2 regions of the Geomicrobium sp. JCM 19037 genome follow, and region 1 is predicted to be linked to the other one. Evidence: a T-box and tRNA genes for the amino acid it is inferred to sense, from the RefSeq annotation. Region 1 holds a T-box; the other holds one or more tRNA genes.

What was found. A T-box is a leader RNA that pairs with one kind of tRNA and senses whether it is charged. The one in region 1 lies ahead of tyrS (tyrosine--tRNA ligase), so its partner is inferred to be a tRNA-Tyr.
Region 2: it has a tRNA-Tyr gene. The T-box ahead of tyrS (tyrosine--tRNA ligase) is inferred to sense a tRNA for this amino acid. The anticodon was not compared.

The regions. Positions count from the first base shown of each region.
Region 1 is NZ_BAWZ01000006.1:52,582-57,008, reverse strand. It holds gene JCM19037_RS28220 (serine hydrolase) at 1-181, opposite strand, end outside; gene JCM19037_RS28215 (serine hydrolase) at 217-567, opposite strand; gene JCM19037_RS05000 (carboxymuconolactone decarboxylase family protein) at 676-1,317, opposite strand; gene tyrS (tyrosine--tRNA ligase) at 1,409-2,650, opposite strand; T-box leader at 2,698-2,892, opposite strand; gene JCM19037_RS04990 (transglycosylase domain-containing protein) at 3,186-4,427, shown strand, end outside.
Region 2 is NZ_BAWZ01000022.1:1,731-6,157, reverse strand. It holds gene JCM19037_RS13010 (anti-sigma factor) at 252-875, opposite strand; gene sigW (RNA polymerase sigma factor SigW) at 893-1,456, opposite strand; tRNA gene JCM19037_RS13000 (tRNA-Gly) at 1,713-1,785, opposite strand; tRNA gene JCM19037_RS12995 (tRNA-Gly) at 1,833-1,907, opposite strand; tRNA gene JCM19037_RS12990 (tRNA-Tyr) at 1,916-2,000, opposite strand; tRNA gene JCM19037_RS12985 (tRNA-Glu) at 2,073-2,145, opposite strand; gene JCM19037_RS12980 (GNAT family N-acetyltransferase) at 3,516-4,043, opposite strand; gene JCM19037_RS12975 (hypothetical protein) at 4,149-4,427, shown strand, end outside.

The DNA.
Region 1 (4,427 bases):
CCTTTTGAAAGATTTCTTCTTCAACAAATCGGTCAAACGGTCGTCCCGATACCGCCTCAACGATTTGACCTAGCACAATATAACCTGCGTTATTATAATGAAACCGTTCACCAGGATGGAACTTCATCGGTTCGTGTTGAAACATTGGCAAAAAATCCTTGCCTTCCCTCATGCTGTACATCGGCTTTTCATCCCACAATGCAGAAAAATCATCCATCATTCTTCATCAAAATAATCGGGAATGCCTGACGTATGCGTAAGCAAATGATGTATCGTAATGTCCTCATGAAAGTGTGGGAATGAGATGTCTACACATTGCTGTAAACGCGTATTAAATGAAAGTTTACCTTCTTCAACGAGTCTGCAAATGGCTGCGCTCGTGAATACCTTTGCTCCAGATGCGATGCCAAACCGCGTACTTGGATTGTTTCTTATCTGTTCGGCCTGGTTGGCATAACCGAACGCTTGCTCGAACACACCGTCGTATTCCTTTATGAATATCACTCCAGAAAAATTCACATCTCGTTGAACGTTCAGTAATCGCTCGATTTGCTTATTCTGTTTCATCATTCTCCTCCTTAAGATTAAGTGATTCGTTTCTCGACACTCAAATCAAGTTAGAGTAGATGAAGCAAAATGATTCACATTAAACTCATTCGATTGTCACCTCCTCGTTTACTGATCGTAGGCATTTAGTGCGTTCACTCCGTGGGCAAGGGCAGACTCAGCTTTTAGAGCTGTTGCAACAAGTACAGACTCGGCAACTTCTTCGCGGCTTGCTCCTGCAACTTTTACGGCTGCTGTGTGCAGCTCAATGCAATATGGACAACCTGTCGTGTGTGCGACGGCAATAGCGATGAGTTCTTTTTCTTTCACCGTTAATGTACCTGTTTGAAGAGCTGCTTGATCAAACGAAAGAAATTTCTGAAAAACTTCTTCATTATACGTTTTCAATTCCTCTAAGCGATTGAAGTAAGAAGATTTGTACAATTCATCTGCGCCGTTTCCATCATAAGCATTCCATGCATTGACACTATGCGCGATCGCTGATCCCGCTTTTAAAGCGGTCGCCACCATGATGGCTTCTGCCACTTCTTCTTTCTTTGCCCCTTGTTTCTTCGCTTGATTGACATGTAACTCAATGCAATACGGACACCCGGTCGTATGCGCAACCGCTACAGCAATCAATTCCTTCAACTTTGGCTGCAACTTTCCTGGCGCGAGCGCTTCGTTGTCGAATGCGATGAAGGCAGCAAAGGCTTCTGGAGCTAACGATTTGAATTCTTCCAATCGGCTTGAATACGCTTTGTTATACATCACCGCTCCTCCTCACCTATTTCGCTTTATTCTTCCATAGAGACGTTCGTTTAGCAAGAAAAAAGATGGGGATGCTCCCCATCTTTTTTGGTCATTTCTTAAGTTGAGCAAACTTCCGTTTGCCGACTTGCACGATCATATCGTCTGCAATTGTAATCTCTGCATGAATGTCTTCGACTTTTTGCTCATCAATTTTCACACCGCCATTTTTAATCATGCGCCGTGCTTCACCTTTCGACGGTTGTAATTCCAGCTCAACGAGCAAATCAATAATGGACACGATCGGCTCACCTTTCCACTCAACGACCGGCAAATCCTCAGGAAGTGCACGTTTCGTAAACACCGTCTGGAAGTACTTTTCAGCTTCGGCAGCTGCAGCTTCCCCGTGGTACATTTCAACAAAACGGCGGCCAAGTCGTTGTTTGGCATCTCTTGGGTGAATGCTACCCTCACCAAGTCCTTTCTCCAAAGCTTCAACCTCTTCCATCGGAATATCGGTTGCCAGTTTGTAATACTTCACCATCAGCTCATCAGGAATGCTCATTGATTTACCAAAAATCTCATTCGGTTCTTCATCGATTCCAATGTAGTTGTTTAATGACTTCGACATTTTACGCACACCGTCCAACCCTTCAATGAGCGGAAGCGTTAGGGCAACTTGCTTATCTTTCCCGTACGCATCTTGAAGCTGGCGTCCCATCATAAGGTTAAACGTTTGGTCAGTACCCCCAACCTCAATATCGGTATCCATCGCCACCGAATCATAGCCTTGCATTAATGGATAGAAGAACTCATGTATGGAAATTGGTTGGTTGTTCTTGTACCGGTTATTGAAATCTTCACGTTCAAGCATTCTTGCCACTGTTAAATTCCCAGCTAAGTTGATGACATCTTCAAAGTTTAGCTGGCTTAACCATTCCGAATTGTAGTAGAGCGTTGCTTTGTCCATATCCAACACTTTGCCGTACTGCTCGACGTACGTTTTGGCGTTTTCAGCTACTTGTTCACTCGTTAATACTTTTCTCGTTTCTGATTTACCACTTGGGTCACCAATTCTACCTGTAAAGTCGCCGATAAGCATTTGTACGTGATGTCCAAATTCTTGGAATTGGCGAAGCTTATGAAGAACGACGGTGTGGCCAATGTGCACGTCCGGGGCCGAAGGGTCCATGCCTAGCTTAATGTTGAGCGGTTTACCTGTTGCAATTGATTTCTCAATTTTCCCTCGGAACGCCTCTTCAGGCACAATCTCCACAACACCTCTCATAAGCGCCTCGACTTGGCGATTCGCTTCTTCCTTTTGTTCTGTTGTTAATGTCCATTCGCTTGTCATATCTTCGTCCTCCTATTATTTTTGTCCATAAAAAAAAGCCCCTCCTAAAAAGGGACGAACGTATCGCGGTACCACCCTTGTTGAGAACTTCCGCTCTCCACTCGGCTCTTTAACGCAGAGTATACGTTTCCTAGAAAGCTCAAGCAATGTAATTCATCTCTTGCGCCGGATCGACTTGCAGCGACCGTCGACTCTCTGAACCTGTACACAAGAAATTACTTCGTTGCCATCATCGCGTTACCTATATTGACAATGATCTTTTTATACCATGCCAATTGTTCACTGTCAACTGTATGTAAACCCGATCGATAAGGCAACCTACACGTAAGAACGAAAGGTCAGAAGAGGAATTGTACATATTCATCACGAATAACCTGGATAGCGGTTCTTTAGTCTATAACAAAGTATGCTATAATATGCGTGATCTTCTTAGGGGGTGAACGATGAAAAATATATTACAGAGGTTTAACCGCTGGGCTGATTTCATACAAAACAATCGCTATGTACAAGGGTTAAATATTACAAGCCTTGTCGCTTGGAACATTCTCATTCTTTTAAGCGTGACGATCTTGCTCGGAAGACATTTGTCGGCGCAGCCGGTGCTGGCTACTTCGTTTCTTTAGTAGAAGATGAGCCGGAATATACACAAGAAGAAATTCGTGCAGACATCTACAATTATGAAGAAACAAGTGTCGTTTACTTCGCCGATGACGTATATTTAGGCGAACTTCCTTCAATTCTTGAGCGAAGAGAAGTAAGCTTGGACGAAGTGTCTACGCACGTGAAAGACGCGTTAATTGCGACAGAAGACGAATATTTCTTTGAACATAACGGCATCGTTCCAAAAGCTGTTATGCGCGCAGTGTTTCAAGAGTTTGTCGACACAGGCATGCAAACGGGAGGAAGTACGCTCACCCAACAAATTGTGAAAAACCAAATGCTATCTAACGAAGTTTCTTTTGACCGCAAGGCAAGAGAGATCTTAATTGCGATGCGTTTAGAGAATTATATGGACAAAGATGAAATTCTTGAAGCATACTTAAACATCGTACCATTCGGCAGAAATGCGGCCGGTACGCAAATTGCAGGCATTCAGGCTGCAGCAAATGGAATTTTTGATGTCGAGGCATCGGAACTTTCGTTACCTCAAGCTGCGTATATTGCCGGCATTCCACAAAATCCTTTTTCATACACTCCCTTCACGTCCGATGGGGATTTGAAAGAGGACTTGACTGCTGGAATGCAACGAAAGAATATCGTCCTTTACCGGATGTTAGACTCTGGAACGATTACCGAGGAAGAGTACGAAGCAGCTCGAGAGTACGACCTAATGGAAGACATTACGGATTATGCACCAGAAAATAGCTTTGAAAGTTATCCGTACGTTACGAACGAAACAGAACGCAGAGCCGTCCCCATTCTTAGAGATTATTTATTGGACAAAGACGGGGTTGACTTGAGCGACATGGAAGACGAAGACCGTGCACAAACCGTCCAACAATACACCGAGCGCGCAAGTACAGAACTTCGTCTTGGCGGATACCGCATTCATACTACCATTCATAAAGACATTTATGACACGATGGAAGACACGATCGCCAACAGTGACTTGTTCGGTCCGAATACGAATGACGGACAACCTGAACAGGTGGGCGGTTTGTTACAAGATAATGAAACAGGAGCGATTTTAAGCTTTATCGGTGGACGTGACTTTGAAAAAGAATCATGGAACCACGCTACGACAGGTGAAGGCCGATCCGTAGGCTCAACGATTAAG
Region 2 (4,427 bases), on a different contig from region 1:
GATTGTAGAAACGAGTTCCACTACACTTATTCCTACGACAATCGTAATCCCTCGTTACACGATTTTCCAATAAAAACCGCCTAAAACTACGGAATTTTAGCGGAAGAATCGTGAGAAATTAACGCATTTCGTTTTTTGGAGGATTTAGAAGGAAACACAAAAAAGCGACCCGGCACAATTCGTACCCGGATGCATTTTTGTACATTCTTCCCGCTTAATGGGGAGTGATGCACGAACGCATCACTCCATGCTTACGAATCATCCCCAGTCGTCAAGCCTGAGAAAAGCGATTTCGTCTCGTACCAAATCCACGAAAGAATTTCATTAATCTCTTCGACATTGCCCGCAACATTGCCAGCAGATGCCATATATTGTTCACCATTAATGACGGTGAGATCACCTTCTACTTCACCTTGTACGTCAACATTCCCATTCGTAACCGTTAAGTCTCCTGCAACGGTTTCGCCTTCAGGAATAATGACGGTGTTCGTTTCATAATTCACATGCACGTCGCCAGTCGCTCCTCGGACCATGACGTCATCTCCACTCATGCCGGACCAGTTTACCCATACCATCGAGGACATGAGCACAAGGAATACAGAAGCCGCCACGAGCATCGGGTGGTTTCTTGACCAGCGCTTCCAAGCAACAGAGCGTTTCTTTCGTTTCGGCAATGCATCCATCACGCTTTCTGTAAACTTACAAGGCGCGGTAATATGTGAAGCGCTCTGTACGAGCGCAATTGATTTCTTCACTTCATCATAATGGGATTTGCAATCTCCGCATTCACGCAAATGCTCATACAGTTGCATTCGCTCATCCCGGGTTAAGTCACCATCGAAATATCGCTGAATACGCTCACTGCTGCAGCTCATGTTGCCTTTCCCCCTTACTACCATTTTTTCAATCGCTTCCTTAGTGCCTCTCGTCCCCGATGAACGTGGGTTTTTATCGTACCTACAGGAAGATCAAGAATTTCACTCATTTCCTGCAAGGAGAGGTCTTCCATATACTTAAGAATAATCGCAGCGCGATATTTAGGAGGAAGTGCATTGATTTCTTCTTGAATCGACGCTTGCCATTCAAGGGTCACGACTTGCTCATCTGGAAGGGCGTCTGTTGCCGCCAATTGCGAGTACCCATCCAATCCTTCCGTCCCGCTCACCTCAGCATCTAGCGAGTAGTCCGGCTTTTTCTTTCGGAGCTTGTCGATACTTAAATTGGTAGCAATTCGAAACAGCCACGTCGAAAACTTCCGATTGGTATCGTACCGGTCGATGTTCGTGTAGGCACGGATAAAGGCTTCCTGTGCAACATCCTGTGCTTCTTGGGCGTTGCCGACCATGCGATAGGCTATTTGATATACTTTATCTTTATACGCTTCAACAATTTGAGCAAAAGCCTCTGGGTCTCCGGCCTTCACTTCCTTTATGCATTGCTTTAACCAATCGTCCATCCCTATCCCGCCTTACGTCCGTTCTGTATGATTACGTCCCTGTCTATGTATAGGTTTCATTTATTTTTTTGATTGTATAAATAGTAAAGAGGTCTTCATTATTCACAAAATAGTTCGCAACCTTCTTAGTGTACCACGGGATCAAAGGGTGGGTATCATCTTAATAATTTTTTAAAAAGGGAGAGACCTTTTCGGTTAGTAAAACATAAAAAAGAGAGCGGAACAAGGTTGTTCTACTCTCTTGAGTTCATATGTATGGAGCGGGTGATGGGAATCGAACCACATCATCAGCTTGGAAGGCTGAGGTTTTACCACTAAACTACACCCGCAAACTGGGAACATTTACTATGTTATCACAAAACGATTCGGTAAGCAATGGAGCGGGAGACGGGATTCGAACCCGCGACCCCCACCTTGGCAAGGTGGTGTTCTACCACTGAACTACTCCCGCATGTGAAATGGTGGAGGGGGACGGATTCGAACCGCCGAACCCTGAGGGAGCGGATTTACAGTCCGCCGCGTTTAGCCACTTCGCTACCCCTCCATAAGAGTATAAGTAAATGATAAAACCAGCAAAATCGTTTGCTGGAGCCTTTATATTGCTATAGATAATTATTGGTGACCCGTGCGGATTCGAACCCGCGTTACCGCCGTGAAAGGGCGGTGTCTTAACCCTTGACCAACGGGCCGGACGCTTACGTCTCTTGCTGACAAAATATATTATATGATCTCCACAACGAAAATGCAATAGTTTTTCTCAAAAAAAAATTTATACATTTGTTTAGGAGCAAAATAAATCATTGATTTCGCAGCTAAATGCTTGATGAGACAAGTTTTTTTGAAACTAGATAGAGATTGAACTTTCGATTTACCGCGCGTACAGTGCTTGGTGTTTGAGGTGGATGTTTATACAAGGACGGCAGAGACACCCCCGTTTGTCATCGAAAAATACAATAGCTAGCATGAGCTAGCTGAGCCGAATTATGTGAAGGGTTCCATTTGGCGTGAGCATATCATTATTCTGTAGTGCGATTTCTATATAAACTGCACTCAAGAAATTCACTAGTGCTTGAAATTGTAACTCATCAAACCTCCTTACCATTCTCTCGGCATAAAAATTCTGCGACTCTTTTCTGCCATAAAGGCTAGTGAGACATCTTCATGAGTCACGCCAACGTCCGGTCGGTGTATCTTCGGCGCCGGTGGGACCGATAGTTGCGAACTCCTGAGGTTTATATGAATAAACAGCGTTGACGTCCATAGAAACGAACGTTCATAGACTAGCGAGCATCAGCTTGACTGCGGTGTTCTAAATCGACCTAGATAAGTTGAACGAAAGAATTTCATTAAGAACCAATTGTAAACTTAGAAAATGGAAACTGTGCTCGAGTTGCAACCGAACTGTTCTCAAGTTGAGGAAAATCGCGGGGGAAGCCTTCTATTCTCATAAACTAGGGAACAGAATGAGCAAACTCGGTAACAGATTACCGGGTCATGTGTACATCCCCGCCTCGAAGTACCCACAAGACGTCGGCGCGAGCCGCGCCGAATCGAGTGCGGTTTCGTTTCGGCCTGCGGGGCCGACGTGTCGTTAGTACTTCAGCCAGAATCTGCGCGCAAAATGGCACCCAGCACCGCGCTACCCCCTCCACCCAACAGTGCAAATCAAGAAAATGCTAAGTTCATTGCATATAGATCGTTTTGGGGTGTGATCTAGATCGCCAATCTCCTAAAAATAACCAAATGTTATGCAGTTAGAACTGTTGCTGAGCACACACTACCTCAACATCGGTAGAGAGCAGGTGAAAACTTAAAATCAAATTTCTAATACCTGGATGTCGGAAGTTCCTATTCGCGTGGCTCGCTCGGTTCGATGCTGAAGCGAACATAGCAGCTGCGTAACATTATTTAATTAAAATATTGATAGATATAATTTTCAATCATAAATTTCTTAAATCAGGAAAAATCTAATCATTGCATCAAGTGCGGTAAGATTTACGCTTCTAACCTCGCGCAAGCGGCAATTCTATGTTCAAATACTGGGCTATTATTTCCTCGATCAGCTCTTGTGTTCGTCCATGAGTAAACCCACCAAAACCGTGTCTTCATACTGTCCGTCCACCCATTCATTGTCACGAAGCGTACCTTCAATCTGAAACCCGCACTTCTCATAACATTTGATCGCCCTAATGTTGCCTGCCCACGTGTCTAGTTGGAAGCGACGAACCGCAATGGTTTTATGCAAATACTCTACAAGCAGTTGCATCGCTTCGCTACCAAATCCTCGGTCCCAATAATCACGGTCACCAATAACCATACCAACCGTGCAACTGTTCGTTAATGGGTGGTACTCGCGGTAATCACAATACCCGATAAACCGATCTTCATGATAGATTGAATAGATTCTTCCTTTTTCTAGTGAATTGGCTTGTTGGTAATGAGTACCATACCAGCTTTCCATTTGCTCAATCGTCAGACCTGACCAAAGGTGGGCATTCGTTCCTGCCGCAAGCTTGGCAAGTAGCGGATCGTTCCTCCACTCAATCATCGTCTCTAACTCTTCTCTTTTTGGTGCTCGTAACTCCACGTGGTTTCCTTTTATCATTTGCGGTTTGGACCTCATTTCCACTAATTTTCTGATAATATAGTAAGTGTACATCATCTTTATAATTTTCTGCAATCGGGGGTCATCATGGCATTATACGGAGAGTTTAAAAAGGAAGATTGGCTTCGCTCGTTGAATTTACAAGAGTCGGACATTCCAACTTCGACAATTATTCATGGAGAGTTTCTTCATGAGACGAATTTGCTTTATTGGGAAGGAACGCTCGATCAATCTCGTGCACCAGCGTGGAACTTAAGATTTGGTAATATGAAGAACAAAAATATCGCATATGCAAATGTGTATGGCAGTCCGATGGCAGCCACGGTTGTGCACCCTCTCGCCATTTGTGGCTGTGAACGATTCATT